Regions from separate parts of the Hominiventricola aquisgranensis genome, predicted to be linked through region 1. Evidence: riboswitches for the same ligand, from Rfam matches in the RefSeq annotation. Region 1 holds a riboswitch; the other holds the start of a gene.
What was found. Region 1 has a riboswitch for lysine ahead of WMO62_RS03360 (Na+/H+ antiporter NhaC family protein). Riboswitches for the same ligand answer to the same signal wherever they lie in the genome.
Positions count from the first base shown of each region.

Region 2: another riboswitch for lysine. It lies ahead of dapA (4-hydroxy-tetrahydrodipicolinate synthase); the one in region 1 lies ahead of WMO62_RS03360 (Na+/H+ antiporter NhaC family protein).

Region 1 covers NZ_JBBMFC010000004.1:107,142-111,561, forward strand. The annotation lists gene WMO62_RS03340 (SatD family protein) at 1-609, shown strand, start outside; gene WMO62_RS03345 (arsenate reductase family protein) at 712-1,068, shown strand; gene WMO62_RS03350 (hypothetical protein) at 1,084-1,362, shown strand; gene WMO62_RS03355 (gamma carbonic anhydrase family protein) at 1,381-1,866, shown strand; lysine riboswitch at 1,924-2,094, shown strand; gene WMO62_RS03360 (Na+/H+ antiporter NhaC family protein) at 2,212-3,726, shown strand; gene WMO62_RS03365 (PDDEXK nuclease domain-containing protein) at 3,909-4,420, shown strand, end outside.
Region 2 covers NZ_JBBMFC010000019.1:60,061-64,480, reverse strand. The annotation lists gene WMO62_RS11215 (RidA family protein) at 1-276, shown strand, start outside; gene WMO62_RS11210 (hypothetical protein) at 320-694, opposite strand; gene dapB (4-hydroxy-tetrahydrodipicolinate reductase) at 781-1,548, opposite strand; gene dapA (4-hydroxy-tetrahydrodipicolinate synthase) at 1,550-2,449, opposite strand; lysine riboswitch at 2,545-2,720, opposite strand; gene WMO62_RS11195 (cob(I)yrinic acid a,c-diamide adenosyltransferase) at 2,771-3,265, opposite strand; gene WMO62_RS11190 (single-stranded DNA-binding protein) at 3,344-3,970, opposite strand; gene typA (translational GTPase TypA) at 4,198-4,420, shown strand, end outside.

The DNA of each region.
Region 1 (4,420 bases):
TGTGAGATACAGGAAAAATTAAAAAAGATTCTGGATAACGTGAATTCCATTTATAATAACGATATTTCTGCCAAATTTTTGATAACGTTGGGAGATGAGTTTCAGGGGTTACTTGAGATAACGGCTCCCATATTAGAAATAATCAAATATATTCAAAGAGAAATATATCCAATTAAACTTCGGTTTGGTGTTGGAATAGGGAATGTATCTACGTTGATTAATCACGAAGCAGCGATTGGCGCGGATGGACCAGCTTTTTATGCAGCACGTGAGATGATAGAATTTCTGCGTGAACAGGAAAAAAAGTTGAAGAAGCAGGCGGCAGATATTCAGATTTCTGTGTATGAAAAAAAATGTTTTGAAACAGAAGAAATAAATGCGATGTTTTCACTTTTGAAAATAATTGAAGATAGCTGGACAGAGAAACAACGTTATACAATATGGGATATGATGATTCACCAAGGAAGTCAGGAAATGTGCGCTGAAAGAATGGATATAACTCAGTCAACGGTTGCAAGGAGACTGGCGGATGGAAAGTATATCATTTACCAAAGAACAATGGAAGTCATTGATGAAGCAATACGAAGATTAGGAAATAAGAAATGGTAATCAGATATTTGTTATTATTGGCCTTGGGGCATGTGTTGTTTTTTGTAATATAATTATTTTAAACTAAAATATATATTAAATGAAGGGACAGGAGGATACAGTATGTTATTTTTAGAATATCCAAAATGCAGTACTTGTCAGAAAGCGAAAAAATGGCTGGATGATCACGGAATCGCTTATGAAGACCGTCATATTAAAGAGCAGAATCCCAGTGAGGAGGAATTGAAAGCCTGGCATGAGGAAAGTGGATTTCCGCTGAAAAAATTTTTTAATACCAGCGGAATGCTCTACAAAGAAATGCAGTTAAAGGACAAACTGCCGCAAATGTCAGAAGAAGAGCAGTATGCATTGCTGGCAACGGACGGTATGCTGGTGAAACGACCGGTTCTGGTGGGGGATGGTTTTGTGCTGACCGGATTTAAGGAGAGCACCTGGGCGGAGGCACTTGGCATCAAATAAAGGAGGCGAAAATTTATGGGAATTGCAGAGATGTTGGATGAATTAAAGCAGAAGGCGCACAATGATTCCGCACTTCGTGAAGAACTGCTTGCCACCAGGAAGGAAGCACAGCCCTATGCCGCGTTCTGTAAGAAATGCCGGGAGCTTGGATATGAAATCTATGAGATGGATCTGCTCACCGCAGGAGAAGAAGCCTATGCGGCCATGCGCCGGAGCACCAACGGCGGCGGAGAGAATTCTCCCATGCTGGAAGGTGAAGATGATTATTATGAGCTGTTTTTTGCGGGTCTGTAAGTAAAGGAGAGAAGACCGATGAAGAAACCACGGATAGATGAACAGGCAGTGGTGGCAGACGGAGCTGTTGTACTTGGCGATGTGACGATTAAGAAGGATGTAAGTATCTGGTACAATGCAGTGATCCGAGGGGATGTTAATTCAATCAGTATTGGTGAAGGAACGAATATTCAGGATCTGGCAGTGCTGCATGTGGATGCAGATGCGTCCCTGGCTATTGGGAAAAATGTGACGATAGGCCATGGAGCAATCCTTCATGGATGTACGATCAAGGATCAGGCTTTGATTGGCATGGGAGCCATTGTGCTGAACGGTTCTGTGATCGGAAAGGGAAGTATGATCGCAGCGGGCGCACTTGTGCCCCAGAATACGGTAGTGCCGGACGGAGCTCTCTATATGGGAAATCCTGCCAAATTTAGAAGGATGCTGACGGAAGAAGAACTGACAGCAAACCTGAAAAATGCAGCAAATTATATAAAAGAGAGTAAAGATCTGAATAATTAGTCAAATACCTATTGCCCTTATAGGTATTTCGTGATAGGATAGCAAAGAAATAAATGTAAAAATGATAGAGGCGCAGGCTTCATGAGTAGATGTCAGTATACGGTCGGAAACGGCTGGCATGGAAAGGGGAGACTGCCGAAGGAATCTGGATATTCCGAGAGAAGGGTTCCTGGGCTGCCGCAGAATATGCGTCAGACTGTCACAGGGCTGTGGAGCGCTATCATTGGTCGGACATAATAAGAAGAGACCATGGATGCAACCAGTCGTTGTGTTCATGGTTTTTTTATGCTATAAACCGTTTGGTCCGGGCTCTATCGTATTTGCAAAAGAAGGGAGATTTTTATCATGGAATATGTACCTGCTATGTATGCCACATTCTGGGCGCTGATACCGCCAGTTGTGGCAATTGTTCTTGCGTTGATCACGAAAGAGGTGTATTCTTCGCTGTTTGTTGGAATTCTGGTTGGAGGTCTGTTCTATTCAGGATTCAGTTTTGAGGGAACCATCGTTCATATCTTTGAGGATGGAATCATTGGAGTATTGTCCGACAGCTACAATGTGGGTATCCTTGTGTTCTTGATCATTCTGGGAGCCATTGTATGTCTTATGAACAAGGCTGGTGGATCAGCAGCATTTGGCCGCTGGGCAAGTGACCATATCAAAACACGCACAGGTGCACAGCTTACAACCGTTGCGCTTGGTGTTCTGATCTTTATTGATGATTATTTTAACTGCCTGACCGTTGGAAGTGTTATGCGTCCGGTGACAGACAAGCATAATATTTCCCGTGCAAAGCTGGCATATCTGATCGATGCGACTGCAGCACCGATCTGTATCATTGCACCGATCTCCTCCTGGGCAGCTGCCGTTACTGGTTTTGTCGAGGGAGAGGATGGACTGTCACTGTTCATCAGTGCGATCCCGTATAACTTCTATGCACTGCTCACCATCGTGATGATGCTCACCATTGCAGTGTTGAATATTGATTTTGGCTCCATGAAGATTCATGAGGACAATGCGAAAAAAGGCGATCTGTTCACCACACCGGACCGTCCTTATGGAGAAGCAACCGAGTTGGAAGACACTGGAAAAGGAACAGTCAAGGATCTGTTGATTCCGATCATTGCACTGATCATCTGCTGCGTCATCGGTATGATCTATACCGGTGGATTCTTTGAGGGTGCGGATTTTGTAACTGCATTCTCCAACAGTGATGCATCTGTAGGTCTTGCCATCGGAAGTGCATTTGCACTGGTGATCACCATTCTTCTGTATGTAAGCCGCAGAGTACTTGGATTCAAAGAGTGTATGGATTGTATTCCGGAGGGCTTCAAAGCTATGGTACCGGCTATCATGATCCTGACTTTTGCATGGACTCTGAAATCCATGACCGACAGCCTGGGAGCTGCAGAGTTCGTAGCTGCTCTGATCAAAGGAAGCGCATCAGGTATTGTAAATCTGCTTCCGGCTATTATCTTTGTAGTTGGATGCCTGCTGGCATTTGCAACCGGAACTTCCTGGGGAACTTTCGGAATCCTGATCCCGATCGTTGTAGACGCATTCCAGGCAACCAACCCGACACTGATGACCATTGCAATCTCTGCCTGCATGGCAGGAGCTGTCTGCGGAGACCACTGTTCACCAATCTCTGATACGACCATTATGGCATCTGCAGGAGCGCAGTGTAATCATGTAAATCATGTATCTACACAACTGCCGTATGCAGTCAGTGTGGCAGCCATTTCCTTTATCACCTACATCGTGGCAGGATTTGTGCAGTCCGCATGGATCTCACTGCCGGTTGGTGTGGTGCTCACACTGGGATATCTGTTGTTCATGAAAAAACGTACAGAGGCATAAGAATTACATAATTGAGAAACAGAGGGGCTGTCGCGAAAAGCGGCAGTCCTTTTTGCATTTTGCGTTCAAATGAAAAAGCGGGTTTCAAAGAATCTGTTATTCATGGTATAATAAATAGTATATTAATCTAAGAGAGAAAATAATGATAAGAATGATGTGAAAGCGAGGCGATAAGTGTGCTGATGAATACACAGGAGTATCTCTCCATTATTGAAAATATTAAAAGTGAAATTACTGCGGCACAATATCGTGCGGCAGTTCATGCGAACACAGATATGTTGCTCTTATATCACGATATAGGTCGCGTAATTAATGAGCATAAATCATGGGGCAATAAGTTTATAGATAACCTTGCAGCAGATATTCGAATTGCTTTTCCAGAAAGCAAAGGCTATTCTGTTCGGAATTTGAAGTATATGGCAAAGTTCGCTGAGATTTATTCAGATCGAAAATTTGTGCAACAGGTTGTTGCACAAATTCCGTGGGGCCACAATATTGTTCTCATGGATAAGATTTCTAATATGGATGAACGTAACTGGTATATCAAAAAATCAGCAGAAAACGGCTGGTCTCGAAATGTTCTTGTTCATCAGATTGAAAGTGGCTTATACCAGCGGCAGGTTCTGGCAGATAAAGTTACAAATTTTGAGCACCGCTTACCGTCTCCGCAAAGTGAATTGGCGGTGCAGACCAT
Region 2 (4,420 bases), on a different contig from region 1:
GGTCAGACATCCCGTGACGGCGGCGATATCAAAGTGCAGACGGAGGCAGTTCTGAAAAAGATTGATGATCTTCTTGCTGCATATGGTACTGATAAGCGCCATCTTATCATGGTTCAGATTTATTTGAAAAATATGGAAGATTTTTCCGGATTAAATGAAGTATACGACAAATGGGTAGAACCTGGATTTGAGCCTGCCCGCGCATGTGTGGAAGCTGCTCTGGCTGCTCCTCAGATTTTAGTAGAAATGGTTGTTACTGCTGTTAAAAAAGATTAATTTAAAAAGCTGCACACTGTGAAATCAGTGTGCAGCTCTATTTTTACGGAGTCACTGCTCCGCCCTCACCATCAAGTCCGCCATCCATGCCCTCGTCCAGTGCGTCATCCATACCGTCCACCAGAGAGTCACCGGCACCGGTCACGTCATTGACCACATCATTGGCATCCATGCCGATCTCTTCCAGCAGTCCATCACCATCCACATCCGTATGATCGTAGACACCATCACCATCTGTATCAAACAAAATGTCGTTAATATCTACATTTTCATTGGTCTGGTTACTGTCTTCTGTGGTTCCTGCCATATTGTCATCAGCAGTGGTTCCATTGTTCGTGTTATTCCGTCCACAGGCTGCTGTCAGCAGCAGAATAGCTGCCAGAAGCATATAAAGTCCATACTTTTTCAACTGTCTCATAATAGTCTCTCCTTTTTTCTGAGCTTTCTGTTACTAATATGGACAGTTCTTTTTGTTTTATACGCTTATTTATCTAAAATACACTCTTAGACCTGTGCATTTATCACATCACTCATGTGATAGAAGCCTGCCGGTTTGCCAGCCAGATATTTTGCAGCCTGGATCGCGCCTTTTCCAAAAATTGCGCGGGAATAAGCCGTGTGACTGAAGGTGATCACTTCATCCGTTCCAGCAAAGATCACATCATGATCTCCTACAATAGTTCCTCCACGTACCGCAGAGATACCAATCTCTTTTTTCTCACGTTTCTTGTGATCCTGACTTCTGTCATATTTATATTCATATTCACCGTCAAGCACGCCATCATTGATGGCATCTGCCAGAGCAAGTGCTGTTCCACTGGGTGCATCCAGCTTGCGGTTGTGATGCTTCTCCACGATCTCAATATCAAATCCGGCCGGCACAAGAATCTTTGCTGCGTCCTGAAGAATCTTCATGAGCATGTTGATACCAAGGGACATGTTAGCAGAACGAAGGACTGCCACCTGACTGCTGGCTTCCTCCAGGCTCTTTAACTGCTCCTCGCTTAAACCGGTAGTACACAGTACAACCGGAACTTTTTTTTCTGCACTGTACGCGATCAGTCCATCCACTGCCTTCGCAGAAGTGAAATCAATGATCACATCTGCTTCTACCGTACATTTATCAATAGAAGGAAATACCGGATAACCGTTGTCACGGCAGTCTACCGGATCTACTCCTGCTACAATCTCGATCTCCGGGTCATCCTTGATCAGTCCTGTGATCACCTGACCCATATGGCCGTTACAGCCATGCATAATTGCTCTGACCATCTTAGTTTTCTCCTTTTGCTTTTATGCCAAATGCTGCCATGGCTTCCTTTAACTGTGCCTGATGCTCTGGCTCCATCTCTGTCAGCGGCATACGTAAAGGTCCTGCTTCCCAGCCCAGCATGTTGAGAGCTGCTTTTACCGGGATCGGGTTCACTTCACAGAACAGTTTCTCAATAACTGGAAGTGCTTTTAACTGAAGTTCACGACTGCCTGCCACGTCACCTGCCATGAATTTGGCTACGATGTCATGAGTCTCTCTCGGAGCCACGTTAGACAGTACAGAGATCACACCTTTTCCGCCAAGAGACAGAATCGGAACGATCTGGTCATCATTACCGGAATAAATATCACAGCTGTCACCACAGAGCTGTGCCACTTTGGCGATCTGGGAAATATTTCCACTTGCTTCTTTCACCGCTACAATGTTCTCTACATGTTTTGTCAGATAAGCAATCGTCTCAGGCGTCATATTTACACCGGTACGTCCCTGAATATTATAAAGGATGATCGGAATCTTTACAGAATTGGCAATGGCTGTAAAATGTGCGATCAGACCTTTCTGGGTTGCTTTATTATAATAAGGAGATACCAGCAGCAGACCATCTGCGCCGTATTTTTCCGCTTCCTGAGACAGATAGATCGCAGTCTGAGTACAATTAGAACCAGTACCTGCGATCACAGGGATTCTTCCAGCTACTTTCTCAATCGTAAAACGGATGGCTTCCAGATGCTCCTCATGAGTCAGCGTGGAAGACTCACCAGTAGTTCCACAGATGATGATCGCATCTGTTCCATTCTCGATCTGATAATTCAGAAGTTCTTCCAGCTTCGGATAATTCACCTCGCCATTTGCTTTCATAGGTGTTACAATTGCTACTCCTGCACCTGTAAAAATAGACATATCTTCTCCTCCTGCTATTTTCTTTTTTGATATAAATGAAAAGAAGAGAGGCGTGCCAGTATACGCCTCTCCAGATTCTTACTACTTATCTTGATTGTCCGGATAGCGCTCCATCTGTTCCAGATGACAGTCATATGGTTATTGACCACATGCCCAAGATCCGGACTTGCAGAATATCCGGCCTTTCGGCGCTTACCCCTTTCGGCTGTCTTCCAGTGCCTCTGCTGCATCCGACCGTCTACTGATGATTCACGCGACCTCTATCTCTTTTGTTCAATTTTCTTCAATATAGCATCTTCCAGATGCTTTGTCAACAAGCCCTTAAGATTCCTTCAAGGCAGTGATCTGATAGACATCATCCGCCCAGTCCATCATCTCAGGACACAGCTTAATGCCTGTAAATATCAGCTCTGTAGTGTCAGAAGCCTCCCCCAGAAGCTCATGCACTTCCTCTGCTGATACAATCCCCTGCTCCACCAGTCCCAGGACCTCATCCAGGATCAGCACATCGCATTCTCCCGTAGCCAGCACCTTCTTTGCAAAGTTCAGACCATTCTTCATATTCATGATCTCTTCCTGCTGCTCTTCAGGTGCCAGATCTTCAAAAGCCGCCTCTCTCCGCTGAAAACGGAATAACTTGATCTCCGGTTCCAGCCGCTGGATAAAGCTGATCTCCTCATCTGCCTTCCGGCATTTCATAAACTGAACGACGAATACAGAACGCCCGAGGCTGGCTTCTTTGATGGCCTGCCCCAACGCTGCCGTCGTCTTTCCTTTTCCACTTCCGCAATATATCTGAAGTTTACCCTCTCTCATAGTACCCTCTCTATTCCTGACTCCAAACAATTAGCTGTTTTCGTCTATCTTACACCAGGTATATAAGAAATGCAAGTATTACTCCAGGTACTCAAGCTTGCTTACAGACACCTCATAGGCGATCCTGCGCTCGCTCTCTGTCTCATCTATTTTCTTCATATATTCCCTGCTCTGGATCCGTCCCCAGATCTGCGTGTGGCCTCCCACTTCAAAACCTGAAGCAAATCTTGCATTTCTTCCCCAGCAGATACACGGAATGTAGTCCGATTTTCCATAAGGACGGTTCACCGCCAGCAGAATATCCGCAATTTCTCTTCCAAGCGGTGTCTTCCGATAAACCGGCGCCTTGCAGATGTATCCATCCAGGAAGATCTGGTTGGTCTTGGAATTCTCTACTTCCTCATCCATGAATTCCAGTTCCCGCACAAAGACTGACAGCACCAGCCGGTTCTTCTTCTCTTCATGCCTGTTGTAAGACCGGAACTGTCCGGCCGCCCGGATGCAGGCACCCCTGTAATCTGCATTCACATCAATGAGTCTTTCTGAAATCATCAGTGGTATCACATCACAGGAGTCGCTGAGTCTTCTGACCGATACATCCAGCATATAGAAGCCTTCCCCAAAGACTTCATGACTGAACACAAACCCCGACACAACCTCCCCGATAATGGACACCTGGTTGTTTTCAATAATCTTATCCGACATATTTTTGTTCTCCCTTCCTTTTGACGAAGTGTCTCTCGTACTTTTGTCTGTAAAATATATTCATGGTCCTTACCAAATATTCCAACTATTTCAAAAAATATACATTTCAAAAAATTTCACGGAACTGCAAGAAAAAGCTTGTTTTCTGGGGAATTTGTGTTACACTATTAAATTTGTAGGATTTAAACAGGACAGAAACGTTATAAGATACAAAGAAGAGGTTAAATATGAAGAGAGAAGATGTAAGAAATATTGCCATCATCGCTCATGTAGACCATGGTAAAACCACTCTGGTCGATGAGCTTCTGAAACAGAGCGGTGTGTTCCGTGCCAATCAGGAAGTAGCTGAGAGAGTCATGGACTCCAATGACATTGAGAGAGAAAGAGGAATCACCATTCTCTCCAAAAATACCGCTGTTTTTTATAAGGATACAAAAATCAATATCATCG